2 regions of the Lysinibacillus phoenicis genome follow, and region 2 is predicted to be linked to the other one. Evidence: a T-box and tRNA genes for the amino acid it is inferred to sense, from the RefSeq annotation. Region 2 holds a T-box; the other holds one or more tRNA genes.
The links. A T-box is a leader RNA that pairs with one kind of tRNA and senses whether it is charged. The one in region 2 lies ahead of ileS (isoleucine--tRNA ligase), so its partner is inferred to be a tRNA-Ile.
Positions count from the first base shown of each region.

Region 1: it encodes a tRNA-Ile, which carries the amino acid that the T-box ahead of ileS (isoleucine--tRNA ligase) is inferred to sense. The anticodon was not compared.

Region 1 covers NZ_JBDFMP010000002.1:3,893,867-3,903,161, reverse strand. Annotated here, with positions in the region: gene ABC382_RS21095 (FecCD family ABC transporter permease) at 1-542, shown strand, start outside; gene ABC382_RS21090 (FecCD family ABC transporter permease) at 539-1,594, shown strand; gene ABC382_RS21085 (ABC transporter ATP-binding protein) at 1,610-2,407, shown strand; tRNA gene ABC382_RS21080 (tRNA-Glu) at 2,540-2,611, opposite strand; tRNA gene ABC382_RS21075 (tRNA-Ser) at 2,614-2,704, opposite strand; tRNA gene ABC382_RS21070 (tRNA-Asn) at 2,715-2,791, opposite strand; tRNA gene ABC382_RS21065 (tRNA-Ile) at 2,796-2,872, opposite strand; tRNA gene ABC382_RS21060 (tRNA-Gly) at 2,874-2,947, opposite strand; tRNA gene ABC382_RS21055 (tRNA-Phe) at 2,953-3,028, opposite strand; tRNA gene ABC382_RS21050 (tRNA-Asp) at 3,087-3,162, opposite strand; tRNA gene ABC382_RS21045 (tRNA-Met) at 3,166-3,240, opposite strand; tRNA gene ABC382_RS21040 (tRNA-Ser) at 3,294-3,386, opposite strand; tRNA gene ABC382_RS21035 (tRNA-Ile) at 3,402-3,478, opposite strand; tRNA gene ABC382_RS21030 (tRNA-Met) at 3,486-3,559, opposite strand; tRNA gene ABC382_RS21025 (tRNA-Ala) at 3,586-3,661, opposite strand; tRNA gene ABC382_RS21020 (tRNA-Pro) at 3,676-3,752, opposite strand; tRNA gene ABC382_RS21015 (tRNA-Arg) at 3,763-3,839, opposite strand; tRNA gene ABC382_RS21010 (tRNA-Leu) at 3,848-3,936, opposite strand; tRNA gene ABC382_RS21005 (tRNA-Gly) at 3,942-4,016, opposite strand; tRNA gene ABC382_RS21000 (tRNA-Leu) at 4,053-4,137, opposite strand; tRNA gene ABC382_RS20995 (tRNA-Lys) at 4,155-4,230, opposite strand; tRNA gene ABC382_RS20990 (tRNA-Thr) at 4,238-4,313, opposite strand; tRNA gene ABC382_RS20985 (tRNA-Val) at 4,317-4,392, opposite strand; rRNA gene rrf (5S ribosomal RNA) at 4,403-4,518, opposite strand; gene ABC382_RS20975 (cysteine desulfurase family protein) at 4,781-5,875, opposite strand; gene nadB (L-aspartate oxidase) at 5,967-7,553, shown strand; gene nadC (carboxylating nicotinate-nucleotide diphosphorylase) at 7,510-8,370, shown strand; gene nadA (quinolinate synthase NadA) at 8,357-9,295, shown strand, end outside.
Region 2 covers NZ_JBDFMP010000002.1:1,871,361-1,880,655, reverse strand. Annotated here, with positions in the region: gene ABC382_RS11040 (sigma-E processing peptidase SpoIIGA) at 1-640, shown strand, start outside; gene sigE (RNA polymerase sporulation sigma factor SigE) at 654-1,361, shown strand; gene sigG (RNA polymerase sporulation sigma factor SigG) at 1,476-2,249, shown strand; gene ABC382_RS11025 (PRC-barrel domain-containing protein) at 2,348-2,623, shown strand; gene ABC382_RS11020 (YggS family pyridoxal phosphate-dependent enzyme) at 2,741-3,445, shown strand; gene ABC382_RS11015 (cell division protein SepF) at 3,429-3,929, shown strand; gene ABC382_RS11010 (YggT family protein) at 3,950-4,231, shown strand; gene ABC382_RS11005 (YlmH family RNA-binding protein) at 4,340-5,128, shown strand; gene ABC382_RS11000 (DivIVA domain-containing protein) at 5,224-5,748, shown strand; T-box leader at 5,830-6,054, shown strand; gene ileS (isoleucine--tRNA ligase) at 6,169-8,937, shown strand; gene ABC382_RS10990 (AraC family transcriptional regulator) at 9,046-9,295, opposite strand, start outside.

The DNA.
Region 1 (9,295 bases), 2.0 Mb from region 2:
GGGCTGCCATTAGTGCACTTTTTGCTTCATTTACACAAGGTTTACTCGCTACTAATGAAGCTGAACTCGATCAAGTATTGTTTTGGTTAGCTGGCTCTGTACAAGGTAGAAAACTTGAAATTCTACTTTCTGTTCTTCCTTATTTAGTAATCGGATGGATAGCAGCACTCATTATTTCTTCCAAAATGAATATTCTTGCTCTTGGCGATGATGTAGCAAGAGGATTAGGATTACGATTAGGGCTGATGAAAATCTTAGTAGGACTTATCGTTATTTTTTTAGCAGGTGGCGCTGTTGCGATTGCTGGTCCCATTGGTTTTATTGGCATTGTCGTTCCCCATTTTGCGCGAAAGTTTGTCGGCACTGATCATCGATGGCTTATTCCTATGGCTGCGTTACTTGGAGGGATTCTTTTATTGCTGGCTGATGTTGCGGCTCGTTATATTATTATGCCCCAAGAAGTTCCAGTAGGAGTTATGACGGCTATGATTGGCACACCATTCTTTATTTACCTTGCGCGAAAAGGTGGAAAAAATAAATGAAACATGTAAAAACAATTCGTTTACTTCAACAAAAATTTTCTTTCTTATTAGATGTACAAGCTGCAAAAAAATTAATGGTGATTAGTCTACTAGCAGTTGCTGTTTTCTTTTTTAGTGCATCATTTGGTGATTCTTTCATCAATCCATTAAAGGTTTTACAAGCTTTTCTTGGTTACGGGTCAGATTTTGATCAGCTAATCATTATTGATTTCCGAATGCCTCGGATTTTCATTGCTGCCTTTGCTGGAATGGCGTTAGCCGTAGCAGGTGCCATTTTACAAGGAATCGTAAAAAATCCACTTGCCTCACCTGATATTATCGGGATATCAGCTGGTGGTGGTGCAGCAGTTGTTGGATTCTTAGCTATTTTCAGTGATTCTAATCACTCTTTAACAGTTAGTATAGAATGGTTACCATTAGCAGGCTTTATAGGAGCTACTGTTGTCGGATGTATTGTCTATCTATTTGCTTGGAAAGATGGTGTCACACCAAATCGTCTTGTCTTAATCGGTATTAGCGTGTCAGCTTTTATGCAAGCTATTACTACCATGTTAATGATTATCGGGCCAATTTATCAAGCAAGTGAAGCGAATAAATGGATTACGGGTAGTGTCAAAAGTGCAGATTGGGATCAAGTACAAATCGTTGTACCATTGATCATCGTTCTACTACTTATTACATTCTTTATTACACGACAGTTAAATGTTCAAGAACTAGGTGATGATACAGCGTCAAGCCTTGGGCAATCTGTTCAAAAAACACGCCTTTACTTAATCCTATTATGTTCCAGTCTAGTAGCGAGTGCTATAGCATTTGCTGGCGCCATTGGGTTTGTAGGATTAATGGCACCTCATATTGCACGACGCATTGTTGGTTCATCATTCGGTGTACTTATTCCAGCATCTGCAGCAATCGGAGCATTGCTTGTGATGATAGCAGATATTATTGGTCGTACTGCTTTTAGCCCGTTAGAAGTACCCGCTGGTGTCTTTACCGCTGCCATTGGTGCTCCCTATTTTATCTATTTACTATTTAGAAATCCTAATAAATAAAGGAGTCTATACTACATGACTGAATCGTTATTAACCAAATCCCTTACATTAAGTTATGGTGATTCCAATATTATCGAAGATCTCAATTTATCTATCCCTTTGAATGAAATTACTGTATTAATTGGAGCGAATGGCTGTGGTAAATCCACACTCCTACGCTCCATCGCTCGATTATTAAAACCTAAAAAAGGTTCCGTTCTATTAGATGGAGAGGATATTTTTAAATTATCAACAAAGCAGGTGGCTAGAAATCTTTCGATTCTTCCCCAATCCCCTGTTGCACCAGAAGGCCTAACTGTCCTACAGCTTGTGAAGCAAGGTCGCTATCCTTACCAAAGCTGGCGTCAACAGTGGACGGAAAAGGATGAAGAAATCGTATTAAATGCCTTAAGAGCAACAGGCACAGAGCATTTACAAGATAGACCAGTGGATGAGCTATCAGGAGGACAACGTCAACGTGCTTGGATTGCTATGACGCTTGCTCAAGATACGGATATTATTCTTTTGGACGAGCCTACGACATACTTAGATTTAACTCATCAGATAGAAGTTTTAGATTTATTGTACGAGTTAAACCAACAGCAAAAGCGAACGATTATTATGGTATTACATGATATTAATCTCGCATGTCGCTATGCCGATCATATTATTACTGTCCGTGATCGTGGTGTCTATCGTCAAGGTAAACCAGAAGAAATTATGACAACTGATTTAGTTAGTCATGTGTTTGACCTTGATTGCCAAATGACGACAGATCCAATATTTGGTACACCTCTATGCATTCCATATGGAAAAGGACGTAGAATTTCATAGCTTCTTAGTAAAATTAAAAGCCTACACAGATTAAACTATCCTGTGTAGGCTTTAATTTATGGTAGCTATATTATAAATCTATGACTAAAATTAAAAAGTGCAGTAGATGAAATTCATCTACTGCACTTAGTATGACCCGTACGGGATTCGAACCCGTGTTACCGCCGTGAAAGGGCGGTGTCTTAACCACTTGACCAACGGGCCAATGGCGGAGAAGGAGGGATTTGAACCCTCGCGCCGGTTACCCGACCTACACCCTTAGCAGGGGCGCCTCTTCAGCCTCTTGAGTACTTCCCCAAATAAAAAATGGCTCCGAAGGCAGGACTCGAACCTGCGACAACCTGATTAACAGTCAGGTGCTACTACCAACTGAGCTACTTCGGAATAATGGTGGGCCTAAATGGACTCGAACCATCGACCTCACGCTTATCAGGCGTGCGCTCTAACCAGCTGAGCTATAGGCCCTTGGAGCGGGTGATGGGAATCGAACCCACGACATCAGCTTGGAAGGCTGAGGTTTTACCATTAAACTACACCCGCATAAATGGTGGGTCAGGACGGAATCGAACCGCCGACACTTAGAGCTTCAATCTAATGCTCTACCAACTGAGCTACTGACCCATTTCGTCCATGCTAAGCTTGCTCACTCTTTTGCTTCTCATGTTTTTCATTATAATAATGGCGGTCCCGACCGGGATCGAACCGGCGATCTCCTGCGTGACAGGCAGGCATGTTAACCGCTACACCACGGGACCTTTTGGTTGCGGGGGCCGGATTTGAACCAACGACCTTCGGGTTATGAGCCCGACGAGCTACCACTGCTCCACCCCGCGATAATGATATTCTGTTTCGAGTTTTTAAAGCACCATTTATAAAAATTTAAAACTGGAGGAGGTAGAGGGATTCGAACCCCCGCGCGGTGTTACCCGCCTGTCGGTTTTCAAGACCGATCCCTTCAGCCAGACTTGGGTATACCTCCGTTACACTATATAAATGGTGGACCTTGCAGGACTCGAACCTGCGACCGGACGGTTATGAGCCGTCTGCTCTAACCAACTGAGCTAAAGGTCCTTTAAGATGGCGGCAGAGGGGATCGAACCCCCGACCTTACGGGTATGAACCGTACGCTCTAGCCAGCTGAGCTACGCCGCCAGGATCTTTATACTGGTTATTTACTATGGTGGAGCCTAGCGGGATCGAACCGCTGACCTCCTGCGTGCAAGGCAGGCGCTCTCCCAGCTGAGCTAAGGCCCCATAATTTTAGGAAATGGTCGGGAAGACAGGATTCGAACCTGCGACCCCTTGGTCCCAAACCAAGTGCTCTACCAAGCTGAGCTACTTCCCGTTCGTTCTTTTGGCGCGCCCGACAGGAGTCGAACCCATAACCTTCTGATCCGTAGTCAGACGCTCTATCCAATTGAGCTACGGGCGCATAATAAATGGTGCCGAGGACCGGAATCGAACCGGTACGGTAGTCACCTACCGCAGGATTTTAAGTCCTGTGCGTCTGCCAGTTCCGCCACCCCGGCACATTTGGAGCGGAAGACGAGGTTCGAACTCGCGACCCCCACCTTGGCAAGGTGGTGTTCTACCACTGAACTACTTCCGCATGTGCATAAGTTTTTTTATCTGGCAATGAAAATAATGGTGCGGGTGAAGGGAGTCGAACCCCCACGCCTTGCGGCGCTAGATCCTAAGTCTAGTGCGTCTGCCAATTCCGCCACACCCGCTTATTATTATTTCAAAATGGTGAGCCATGAAGGACTCGAACCTTCGACCCTCTGATTAAAAGTCAGATGCTCTACCAACTGAGCTAATGGCTCGAAAAAATGGTGCCGGCTATAGGAATCGAACCCACGACCTACTGATTACAAGTCAGTTGCTCTACCTGCTGAGCTAAACCGGCATATGGTGGAGGATGACGGGCTCGAACCGCCGACCCCCTGCTTGTAAGGCAGGTGCTCTCCCAGCTGAGCTAATCCTCCTGGGTATTATGCCTAGCGACGTCCTACTCTCACAGGGGGAAGCCCCCAACTACCATCGGCGCTAAAGAGCTTAACTTCCGTGTTCGGTATGGGAACGGGTGTGACCTCTTTGCCATCATCACTAGACTATTTTATGTATCTTGTTTTGAAGTTGTTTACCTGTCCTTCAAGACAAGAATTATTGTATAACGTTTTTTAACATTGTGCAATACTTTTTTATAAAAAAAAGAAATTATTACTTTTTAAAGATATTTTTGTTAAGTAAGAGAAAATATTGCCCTGCAAAATATTATATCAATTGTTGTTTCAAAAGAAAACAATTATTTTTCTTGATATGTTTTATAGCCTAAAATCTATAATAAAACAAGTGAAGGTCTTATAATTTCCCTCACTTGTTATCTAATGAAATGGTTGAAAGCTCTATTGTTAATCTTGTAATCTCTTCAATTGTTGTCGAAGGGCCAAAAGAGATTCTAAAAAATTGGCGTGCTGCTTCCAAAGAAAAACCCATCGATAAAATAGCCTTCGTTCCAGATTCACTATGAATATCACATGCGCTACCTGTAGAGATACAGATTCCCGACTCGTTCAGCTTTAAAAGAACATATTGGCCCTCTACTCTATCCATCATTACACCACAAATATTAGGTAATTGCTGCTTACATTCTATTAGCTTGCATGTTTCAGGCAGTTTACTTTTTAAAACTCCTCTTAACATCACATAATGTTGTAATTCATATTGATAGTTTTCAATTGCAGCTGCAAAGGCCACAATTGCAGGCGTATCTAATGTACCTCCTCTTAACCCTCTTTCATGTGTCACACCTGGTGTTAATGCTTGCACGCGGATGGAGGGATTTAGATAAACCGCACCACACCCCTTTGGCCCACCTATTTTATGAGCCGAAATTGTAATAGCATCTATTCCTTTTGGTATAGCTAATTTTCCAAATGACTGAACACAATCAATATGACAGTAAACACCTGATTCTCCTGCCAGCTCTATTATTTTCTTCAGAGGCTGAATGGAGCCAATCTCTGAATTAACATGTTGAATGGTAATCAAAGCCGTGTCCAATCGTATTGTTTTTTGAAGTTCCTGCAAATCAATACAACCATCCTTCTGTAACGGCAATTTTGTCACTTCATACCCCATTTTCTCAAGTGTATTCAAAGCTGCGTGCACTGACGTATGCTCAGCTTGAGATGAAATAATATGCTTCCCTTTTTTAGAGGCTAGCGCTAATGACAAGATGGCCATAATATTTCCTTCTGTTCCGCTCCCAGTGAAAATAATACCATCGCTAGTTACGCCTAGAGCTTGCGCTACAACTTCTCTTGACTGTTGCACGAAATAATGCGCTTGTCCTCCTAGATCATGAAGACTTGAACTGTTTCCATAATAACGCTGCGCTACCCCTATATAGGCATCAAGAGCTTCCTTCGTCATAGGTGACGTTGCAGCATAATCCATATAAATCATCATCTTCTTCCTCTCTAATTCATCGGGTCTTGTTTTCTTTTTTATTTTATGTAAAGATAGGTGTCAAGACAACTGTAAAGAAGGTATAACTATGGATGTAAAGACAGACGTCCTTATCATCGGCAGTGGTATTGCGGCACTTCAGGCTGCTTTACTACTCGAAGAACATTATCAAATACAAATTGTTACAAAATCTTCTGTTTATATGAGTAGCTCTTATCGTGCACAAGGTGGTATAGCAGCCGTTACAAGCAAAGAAGATCATATTAAACATCATATTGCTGATACATTGAAAGCTGGAGAATATCATCATGAAAAAAGAAATGTGGAAACACTTATAGAAGACGGCACTAAAATTATGCAGAACTATTTAAAAACTGGTCTCCCAATTGATCGTCACCTCGATGGAAAACCTGTTCTAGGACTAGAGGGGGCACATAGTCATCATCGTATTTTACATGCAGGTGGTGATCGAACTGGTCAAATTTTCATAGATTATTTGCTTCATAAACTTTCACCCAAAACAAAGGTCAATTCTTATGAAATGGCTTATGAGCTTTTACTGAATACAGATGGTGATTGTATAGGTGTACTCACTAAAGGCGAAAAAGGGATTAAACGCTATTTGGCTCATCATGTTATTTTAGCCACAGGAGGTGCAGGTGCACTTTATTCAAGCACATCCAATTATCCAAACAATACAGGAGATGGTATTGCTTTAGCATTTCGTGCAGGCGCTGCGATCAGTGATATGGAATTTATGCAGTTTCATCCAAGTTTACTATGGTGTGAAAATAAGGCAAAAGGTTTAATCTCCGAAGCTGTACGAGGAGCAGGCGGTACCTTTGTAGATGCACAGTGTAAACCTATTATGAAAGGCTTACATCCACAAGGTGACTTAGCCCCTAGGCATATTACGGCACACGCACTATTTACTAAACGTGCTGCTGGGGAGGAAACGTTTATTGATATTGCCACCATCCAAAACTTTGATGCAAAATTCCCAGCAATTGCTCAGCTCTGCTATGACAATCAAGTTCATTTGCAAGATGGTTTAATCCCTGTGGCTCCAGGTAGTCATTTTTTAATGGGTGGTGTTATTGCTGATGACAACGGTAGAACTACTATCCCAAACTTATATGCAGTTGGTGAAGTGGCTTGTACAGGTGTCCATGGAGCGAACCGTTTAGCAAGTAATTCTCTATTGGAGGGCATTACATTTGGTCAAAAAATGGCGTATTTCATTATTCAACAAGGTTGTCATCAAAAAAATTTTTTTCTTGACCAACCTCAATATGCTGATAAAAAACCACCTTTATTTAGCAAACAGCAATTACAGCAACGTATGATGCAGTTTGTAGGCATCGTTAGAAATATCGATGATTTACAGTACTTTGTTCAGCAACTCCCCTCTCTACAATCTCTTCTTCACACTAATCTAGAGGGTATGGAGCAAGCAGAATTGGAACTATTTATGATGCATGTTGTCGCAACACTGATGACACATGCGGCCATTATAAGAACGGAAACACGTGGTGCCCACATACGTACAGATAAATCCGAAATGGATGCACAATGGGCAAGCCGGTGGATTATTTTTTCGCAAGGACAATTGAAAGTGAGGAACTCATTGTATGAATATCATCAAACTCGAGGAAATGCTCAAACAGTTTTTTAATGAAGATTTAGGTGATGGGGATTTATCGAGTGAATTTATTTTTTCAGCCGAACAACAGGGATCTTTTTCGTTTTATGCTAAAGAAAAAGGAATTTTTTGCGGAGCTCTCATTATTGAGCATGGCTTTCTTCTACTAGATCGTTCTATGGAAATTTATCTTCATAAAAAGGATGGAGAGACAGTAGATGCAGGCGATATACTAGCCGTGATAAAAGGTCCCTTACAAAAATTGTTAATAGGCGAACGTGTCATCTTAAACCTTATTCAACGTATGTCTGCCATTGCAACAGCTACTCACCAAGCAGTCCAAGAAACGATAGGTACGCATGCGAAAATATGTGATACTCGTAAAACAATGCCTGGCATGCGTATGCTTGATAAATATGCAGTGAGAGTCGGTGGTGCTTTTAATCATCGAAATGGACTGTATGATGCCATCATGCTAAAAGATAATCATCTTGCCTTTGCAGGTAGTATAACAAAAGCTGTTCAGACCGCTAGAGAGAAAGTCGGTCATACCGTGAAAATTGAAGTAGAAATTGAAACAAAGGAACAGCTAGATGAAGCCATCATTGCTGGAGTAGATATCATTATGTTTGATAACCGTAGTCCAGAAGAAATTCGAGATTGGCTTCCTTCTGTCCCCCCTACTATTGCAACAGAAGCTTCAGGGGGTATCACACTGGATAATTTAAAGGCTTATGCACAGTCAGGTGTTCAGTGGATTTCACTTGGTTCATTAACCCATTCTGTCAAAGCTTTTGATATTAGTGCACTTGTTCAAATGAAAGGAGCTCATTCCCTTGTCCATCACTAGTTTATTACAACAGACGACACTACTTCCTGAGCATTATCGGACATTATCCGTAGAGGAAATGGAATCTCGTATTTTAGCAATAAAGAAAAAATTAGGCTCTAAACTTTTTATCCCAGGACACCATTATCAAAAAGATGAGGTTATTCAATTTGCTGATGCAACTGGTGATTCTCTACAACTAGCTCAATTATCTGCCGCTAATAAGGAGGCTGAACATATCGTATTTTGTGGTGTACATTTTATGGCAGAAACGGCAGACATGCTGACAATGAAACAGCAACATGTCTATTTACCAGATATGCGTGCAGGCTGTTCGATGGCTGATATGGCGAATATTTATCAAACAGAACAAGCATGGCCAATCCTTCAACAGCTCTTTGGCGATACGATTATTCCTCTAACTTATGTCAATTCAACCGCGGCCATTAAAGCCTTTACGGGACGACATGGTGGTGCCTGTGTTACATCATCGAATGCAAGGGAGCTTGTTCAATGGGCATTTACACAAAAACAGCGTATTTTCTTTTTACCCGATCAACATTTAGGGAGAAATACCGCCTATGATTTAGGTATTCCCCTTGAAAATATGGCCGTTTGGAATCCTCATAAAAATATGCTCGAAACTAAGGAATCACTTGAAAACATCCAGGTTATTCTGTGGAAGGGTCATTGTTCTGTGCATGAGGGGTTTACAGTTCAACATACGGAAGTCATTCGCAAAGAACATCCCACAATGAGGATTATTGTTCATCCAGAATGTAGTCGTGAAGTTGTTGCAGCAGCTGATGATGCCGGCTCGACAAAATACATTATTGATACAATCAATCGAGCACCAAGCGGATCTGCATGGGCCATTGGAACAGAAATGAACCTTGTCAATCGTATCATTAAGCAACATCCAGATAAACATATTATTTCGCTAAAT
Region 2 (9,295 bases):
AGCATTTCGCTTCAAGATTCGTAGCTTTCAAAAGCAAGGACCTATTGTGTTAACAGCAACAATCGTGATTGGTGGATTGTTAACAGCACTACAACCTTTTTTGAAAAATCTTTCTGTTACTCATTTTATTATGATTTGCTTTTTATTGGCAGTTTTAAATCTTATTGCATTTTATAAGCAATGGGGATTTGTCAAGTTAGAGCGCTTAAGTGGTCAGTTTGTATTTGATACAACTTTAAAAATTTTTGGAGCAACAATCCCGCTTTCCGCTTTTGTTGATACAGGCAATCAAGCGATTGAGCCATTATCAGGAAAGCCAGTTCATTTTGTCTCTTATACAGCATTGCGACCACACTTACCTTCAGCGTTTCGAAAATCATTAATAGAATGGCAAGAAACAGACCCATACGATGTATCTATGTTTTCTGAAGATTATCAGCGTTATATACGATTTATTCATGTCAATACGGTACAACAGCAATCAGTTGTCCTTGGTTTTCGCTTTGATGAATGGCATATAAAGGGGGAGCCTTCCCAAGTGAAAACGAATGAATACATCGTTTTAACAAAAAAAGCAAAAAATTTTCCACATAGCACAGCAGCAATTTTACATTTTTCAGCGCTTTCAAATAACTCATAGAGGGGGAGAACTATTGCTTCTTAGGCTACTTGCTAGCTTGAAAAAATTATGGAGTAAGTTTCGGAGTCGTGAAACGTACTATATAGGGGGAAATGATTCATTGCCAGTGCCATTAAGTCGAGAAGAAGAAGTTACAGTCATTGCATCCTTTATGAACGGTGATTTACGAGCTAGAGACACACTAATTGAACGTAATTTACGTCTTGTTGTTTATATAGCTAGACGTTTTGATAATACGGGAACGCCAATTGAAGATTTAATTAGCATTGGTTCCATTGGTTTAATAAAGGCGATCGAGACGTTCAATACAGATAAGAATATCAAACTTGCAACATACGCATCACGCTGCATTGAAAATGAAATTTTAATGCACTTACGAAAAACGAGTCGTATGAAGGGTGAAGTTTCACTAGATGAACCACTAAACTCTGATGCTGATGGAAATGAATTATTACTGTCCGATATTTTAGGAACAGAAGAGCATATTATTCTTGATAATGTAGAGAAGAAAATAGAACGACAGCATATGTTCCATGCCATTAATTTATTGGGTGCGCGAGAGCGTTATATTATGGAGTGTCGTTTTGGTCTCAATGGAAAAGTTGAAATGACACAAAAAGAAGTTGCCGATCATTTAGGCATATCGCAATCATATATTTCCCGTTTAGAAAAGAAAATTATTCAAGATTTACGTGAAAATTTAAATCAACCAATTTCGTAGAGAGGGAAATTTAACCTACCTAAAATTGGTCGCAGCTTTTGTGCATATTCTTGTTTCTCTCGGACAAACTGATGTCACGGTTTAGTCAGAGAATAACATCCGGAGGAATCGAATATGCGAACAAAAGTAGATCTTTGCGGCTTAGATACATCGACTTTGCCAATTTTAAAGCACGAGGAAATGAAGGAACTCTTCATCCGCTTACAAGCTGGAGAAACTGAGATTAGGGAAGAGCTTGTAATGTGCAATTTAAGGTTAGTGCTAAGTATTGTCGGTAGATTTGCCTATCGGGGTGAACAGGCAGATGATTTATTTCAAGTAGGCTGTATTGGCCTCATGAAAGCCATTGATCATTTTGATTTAAAGCATAATGTACGATTTTCGACATATGCTGTACCGATGATCATTGGAGAAATTCGTCGCCATCTGCGTGATCATCATGCATTACGTGTATCTCGCTCTCTAAGAGATATAGCTTATAAGGCAATGCAGGCAAAAGAGCAGTGGATAACCGATAATTTGCGAGAACCAACGATTGAAGAAATTGCTGAGATGATTGACATGAAAAAAGAAGATGTGTTATTTGCTTTAGATGCTATTCAAGATCCTGTTTCCTTGCAAGAGCCTATTTACTCAGACGGTGGAGACGCTGTTTATATGATGGATCAATTACGTGATGATGATGTATCAGAGGATCAATGGGTTGCCTACGTGTCGGTAAAGGAAAGCTTGCAAAAGCTAGATGAACGTCAGCAAATGATCGTTGCAAAACGTTTTTATTATGGGGAGACTCAAACAGAAATTGCTAAGGAACTAGGGATTTCTCAAGCACAAATTTCGCGTCTTGAAAAAAATGCGATTGAAACAATGCAAAAGGATTACAAATAAAAAAATGCGCATCGAATTATTCGGTGCGCATTTTATCTTCATTCAATGAACAAATGATACATAAAATAAGTGACAGCAAAGTTTGATGAAGGACATGAATGGAACGTACAAAAGTAATTGATAGAGGAGGTATGTCATTGCGTTTTTCGATGTTACAGCAAAAAGAAGTCATTGAAGCAGGAAATGGACGATTTATAGGCTTTGTAATAGATGCCGAAGTATCAAAAGAAACGGGCTATGTGACAGCATTTTTAATTGCAGAGCCTCGTAAATATCTTGGTTTTTTTAAAGGGGAAGAGTCTGTTAGAAAAGTGTATATGAAAGATGTGCTTGTTGTTGGCAAGGACGTTATTTTAGTAAAAGCACTTTCCTAAGACATCTGTTTATAAAATTGAGATCATGTACGCTGACATAGGTCAGGCTATTCATTGATAAATCAAGCATTGCTTGTTACAATAAAAGAAACTATTGTTGTAAAGTTGGGAAAAACAGTGACAAAAATCTTAACAAATTTAAACAAACTACAGGATTTAATAGCAGCAGCAGAAAAAAAAGGCAATCGTCAGAGCAATCATGTTCAAATAATTGCGGTGACAAAAGAAGTTTCTGTTGAAAGAACGCAAGAAGCAATTGATGCCGGTCTCACTCATTTAGGAGAAAATAGACCCGAAGGCTTACACCGTAAAATTACCGAGATTCAAGCTGATGTGTGCTGGCATTATATCGGGTCACTTCAAACACGTAAAGTAAAACAAGTGATTAACAGCATTGATTTTTTACATTCATTAGATCGATTGAGCTTGGCGGAAGAAATTGAAAAAAGAGCAGAAAAACCTGTTAAATGCTTTGTACAAGTAAATGTTTCAGGAGAAGAATCTAAACATGGTTTAACCATCGAAGAAGTTTTACCTTTTGTAGAATCATTGAAAGAATTTACAAAGATTCAAGTTGTAGGTTTAATGACAATGGCACCAAATACGGAAGACGAAGAGCTAATTCGCTCCGTTTTCAAGCAATTAAAACAATGTCAACAGCAAATAGCCGAGCAAGGATTCGCACACGCACCTTGTACCGAGTTATCAATGGGCATGTCTAATGACTTTGAAATTGCGGTAGAGGAAGGGGCTACTTTTGTTCGAGTCGGAACGGCTCTTGTTGGAAATGAAAGAGGGGAACAGGATGAGCATGAAAAATAAAATTAAAAACTTCTTTTACCTTGAAGAAGAATTAGAAGAAGAAATCACGCAAGCTCCTATTCAGCAGCAACAACCCATACAACAACAGCAACCGATTCATTCAATAAAGCCTAAAAAAACAATTAAAGAACGGAAGGCATCTATTCATGAAATTGTGCCACAAAGTTCAGCAGCAACTCCTAACAACATTGTCAGTTTACAAGCAGCTATGAGCTCTAAGGGCGCAAAAGTAGTGTTAATAGAGCCTAGAGTTTATGCAGAAGCACAAGATATTGCAGAACATTTAAAAAATAAACGTGCAACAATCGTCAATTTACAACGTATTGAGCGGGAGCAAGGAAAACGCATTATTGATTTTTTAAGTGGAACAGTCTACGCCCTTGCTGGAGATATCCAGCGTATTGGTAAAGATATTTTCCTATGCACGCCAGATAATGTAGAAGTGACTGGTGAAATTACAAACTTTATTTTAGACGATAATTAATAGCGAGGATTGTAGTTTATATGACTTTTTTTATAATACTTGGTTATGTATCGTTAGCATTTAGGATTTATTCATTTATGCTAATTGCCTATATTTTAATGTCTTGGGTGCCTGCCGCTCAAAATTCAGCCATTGGTCGCATGCTTGAAAGAGTGTGTGAACCATATTTAGGGATATTCAGAAAGTTTATTCCGCCACTTGGAATGATAGATATTTCACCAATTGTGGCTATCTTTATGCTGAATTTTATTGAAAGAGGGCTTGTTATAGTCATTCAGAAAATATTTCTTATGTTCGTTTAGAAGTAAATCCTCACGTTTAGGTGGGGATTTTTTATTTATGGGGAATACTAGTTTTACTACGTTCATCCAACAAAGCAAATAGGAACTAGTGAAAGAGGAGACAACAAGATGGAACACTTAATCCAGCATTTTCGAAAAGATGAGCAGCCTTTTATTGAACAAGTGCTAAGCTGGCAGCGTGAGGTAGAGGATCGCTATGCACCCAAGTTGACCGATTTTCTTGACCCAAGGCAACGTTTTATTGTGTCATCGGTTATTGGACAGGACGACACTCTTAAGACAGCTTGTTCAGGGCTATTTGACGGAGCAGAGAGGCAGCGTATGCTCATTTTCCCTGCGTACTATGAAGCTACAGATGAAGACTTTCAACTGACAGCCTTTACTATCCAGTATCCGACTAAATTTATTCAACTGCGTCATCCAGATGTTTTAGGGGCATTGTTATCATTAGGCTTAAACCGTAGTAAATTCGGTGATATTCGTGTCAATGAGCAGCAGGTGCAATTCGTTGTCGCACAGGAGGTAGCGGATTATGTCCGTTTACATTTAACGGGTATTGGTAAAGTAAAGGTACATGTAGAATCCCTAAAGGAAGACGCCCCACTGCTTATCAATGAGGAAGAGTGGTTTGAGGAAGCACATACAGTTTCTTCGATGCGTTTAGATGTGATCATTGCGACGATTTTAAATGTGTCACGCCAAAAGGCACAAGCATTAATTACTGGAAAAAAAGTGCGTGTCAATTGGACGGAGCGGGATACTGTCGCTTTTGAATTACAAGAGGGTGATATTTTATCGATACGTGGAAGCGGTCGTGTCAAAATTATTATGACAGAAGGCCGTACAAAAAAGGATAAAATCCGTCTACAAATCGGTCGATTGGCCCAAAAAAGCTGAAAGTGAAGTAAATTTCATTAATTTTTACTGCTAAGTTGTCGGAACAATTGTATAATAGAAACTACGAATGTACTTGTAAAGGAGAGAAGGATTGTATGCCATTATCACCTATTGATATACATAATAAGGAGTTTACAAAAGCCTTCAGAGGTTATGCTGAAGATGAAGTAAATGAATTTTTAGATCAGATTATTAAAGACTACGAAATTTTGCTTAGGGAAAAAAAGGAAGTCGATAAGCAATTAGAAATGGCATTAGAACAAGCGAGGCATTTTAACTCCTTAGAAGAAACTTTGCAGAAATCTATTGTAGTAGCGCAAGAAGCTGCAGATGAAGTGCGAAGAAATTCACAAAAAGAGGCTAAACTCATTTTGAAAGAAGCAGAGAAAAATGCTGATCGAATTGTCAATGAAGCTTTAACGAAGGCTCGTAAGGTAACGATTGAAATTGATGAGCTAAAAAAACAATCTAAGGTTTTCCGTAATCGTTTTAAGATGCTTGTAGAGGCACAGCTTGACTTACTGAATGCAGATGACTGGGATCATTTGCTACAATACGATATTGATTTAACTGAAATTCAGGCGTCTGTTGAGGAAGCACAGGAGTCCGAAGATATGTAACTTTTCTTTTACAATTGAAACTTGACGCGATTGTATGAATTTCATATACTTTGTAATAGTAATTATTTTGAACAGATACGCATAGAGGCAGAGACGAAGACAGTATTTGTTAGGCGTAGTGAAGCGATTTGGGGACAGTGCGAGCCCAAACATGCAACTAACATTGAACATCACTTCTGAGCTAAATAGCTGAAAAAAGTAAGTTATTTCGTGTTGCACGACGTTAACGTGCTTGAAAGAGGTAGTACAATAATTTTTGTGCTACAAGTAGGGTGGTACCGCGAGTAGAAGCTTCTCGTCCCTTAGTGGGATTGAGGGCTTTTTTTATTTGTTTGCGAATCGTTTTAGCTGAATTTGCCAATAACTGTCCTATGTGAAAAATGTCTATTATGCTTGTGGAAAATAAAGGAGGAATTTTAAATGGTTGAATACAAAGATACATTATTAATGCCAAAAACAGATTTTCCAATGCGCGGAAATCTTCCAGCAAATGAGCCAAAAATGCAAGATAAATGGAATGACATGGATATTAACAAATTACAAATGGAACGTACTGAAGGTCGTCCAGAGTTTGTCCTACATGATGGTCCTCCATATGCAAATGGTGATATCCACATCGGCCATGCATTAAATAAAGTATTGAAAGATATGATTACACGTCACCGCTCCATGACTGGCTACCATGTTAATTATATTCCTGGTTGGGATACGCATGGTTTACCAATTGAGCAAGCATTGACAAACAAAGGTGTAAAGCGTAAAGAAATGTCAGTAGCAGCATTCCGCCAACTTTGTGAAGAATATGCGTATGAACAAATTGACAATCAACGTACGCAATTCCGACGTCTAGGCATTCGCGGTGATTGGGAAAATCCATATATTACATTAAAACCTGAATTTGAAGCACGTCAAATTGAAGTGTTTGGTAAAATGGCGGAAAAAGGTTACATCTATAAAGGGTTAAAACCAGTTTATTGGTCTCCATCTTCTGAATCTGCTTTGGCAGAAGCTGAAATTGAATACAAGGATATCAAATCACCATCGATTTATGTAAGCTTTGCTATTAAGGATGCGAAAGGTGTTGTTCCAGCAGATGCTAAATTTATCATTTGGACAACAACTCCTTGGACATTACCAGCAAACTTAGGGATTTCTTTGAACCCTGAATTTATCTATGTAGTAGTTGCTGTGGCAACTAAAAAATTCATTATCGCTAAAGAATTATTAGAGTCAGTAGCAACTGCTCTTGAATGGGAAAACTATGAGGTTGTTCAAGAAGTAAAAGGGGATGCACTAGATCGTATTGTAGCCCAACATCCATTCTATGATCGAGAATCTCTTGTGATGGTTGGAGATCATGTTACTGCAGATGCGGGTACAGGTTGTGTTCATACAGCGCCAGGACACGGGGAAGATGATTATCATATTAGTAAACAATATGGCTTAGGCATTCTTAGTCCTCTTGATAATAGTGGCTGCTATACAGAAGAAGCACCTGGTTTTGAAGGCGTATTTTATAATGATGCCAATAAACTAGTAACAGAAAAACTTAAAGAAGTGGATGCATTAGAAAGTCTTAGTTTCATTACACACTCTTATCCACATGACTGGCGTACAAAAAAACCAGTTATTTATCGTGCCACACCACAATGGTTTGCATCTGTTGAAGCATTCCGTGGTGAGTTACTTGAGGCTGTTAAAGCAACAACATTCACACCAGCTTGGGGAGAAACACGCCTTTATAATATGATTCGTGACCGTGGAGACTGGGTAATTTCACGTCAACGTGCTTGGGGCGTACCAATTCCAATTTTCTACGCTGAAAATGGTGAACCAATTATTACACCTGAAACAATTAGCCATATTTCTGCTTTATTCCGTGAGCATGGATCAAATATTTGGTTCCAAAAAACAGCGAAAGAATTATTGCCAGAAGGCTTTACACATCCAGGTAGTCCGAACGGCGAATTTACAAAAGAAAATGATATTATGGACGTTTGGTTCGATTCAGGTTCATCTCACCAAGGTGTACTTGTTGAACGAGGCATGAAATATCCAGCTGATTTATATTTAGAAGGCTCTGACCAACACCGTGGTTGGTTTAACTCATCACTAATTACATCTGTAGCTATCAATGGTTACGCACCATACAAAGGACTTTTAACGCATGGTTTCGTTCTTGATGGTGAAGGACGTAAAATGAGTAAATCATTAGGAAATGTCATTATTCCACAAAAAGTAATGGATCAATATGGTGCAGATATTCTACGACTTTGGGTTGCTTCTGTGGACTATACAGCTGATGTGCGTATTTCTATGGATATGTTAAAGCAAGTGTCAGAAGTGTACCGTAAAATTCGTAACACGTTCCGTTTCTTACACGGCAATATTGCTGATTTCGATCCAAAGAAAGATCGTGTAGCTTATGCAGAGCTTCGTGAAATGGATCAATACGTGTATATGCGCTTGCAAGATGTTTTAAAAGCTGTGCGTGCAGCCTATGATCGTTATGATTTCGCTGCTGTTTATCATGTAGTCAATAATTTTGTAGCTGTGGAGTTATCTTCATTCTATTTAGATATTGCGAAAGACGTAGTTTATATTGAAGGTCATGACAACAAAGACCGTCGAGCAATGCAAACAGTCATTTACGATACATTAATGACATTAGTTAAAATTATGACACCAATTATTCCTCATACAACAGACGAGATGTGGTCTTACCTCCACGCTCAAGGGGTTGTAGAGGAAGTGTCGGTTCAATTAACAGACTTCCCAGAGGTAGATGTTCAAGCGAACTTTGACACTCTTCGTGAGAAATGGGAAAAAATTATTGATGTGCGTGACGATATTTTAAAAGCATTAGAGGAAGCGCGTAATGCTAAAACAATTGGTAAATCACTTGAAGCAAAAGTGACTGTCTATGCAAAAGAAGATGTTGTCGCATTATTGAATGATGCGAACATTGATTTTGCACAACTTTCTATCGTTTCAGCATTTGAGGTAGCTGCAATTGAAGAAGCGCCTGCAGAAGCTTTAGCACTTGAGCATGTTTCCATTGTTGTTGAGAAGGCTACAGGTGAGAAATGTGAGCGCTGCTGGTCAATTTCAGAAACAGTTGGAACAAATGAGGCACAACCAACAGTTTGCGCTCGCTGTGCAGAAGTTGTAGAAAAATATTACGCTTAAGTTTTCTTTTAATAACAAGAATCTGCATACAATGTAGATATAGGCAAGTCTCCTTTTAAGGGGGCTTGCTTTTTTTCATGAAGATTTAGCAGATTCTTTTAGCTGGAACTATTTAAATAAAATCTCTTTTGTATTGCGGTAGTCTGTTGGTGAGATCCCTACATATTTTTTAAAGGTTAGACTGTAATAATTAGGTGTGTTAAAGCCACAAGTGGAGGCAATTTTTTCTATGGTATAGTCGTATTTACGTAAAAAGGGTAATGTTTTGATGATGCGAGTAAAGGCAACGTAGTCAACGAAATTTCGACCAGTCTCCTTTTTAAATAGTCTGCTAAAATGTGTGGAGCTAAAGTTTATA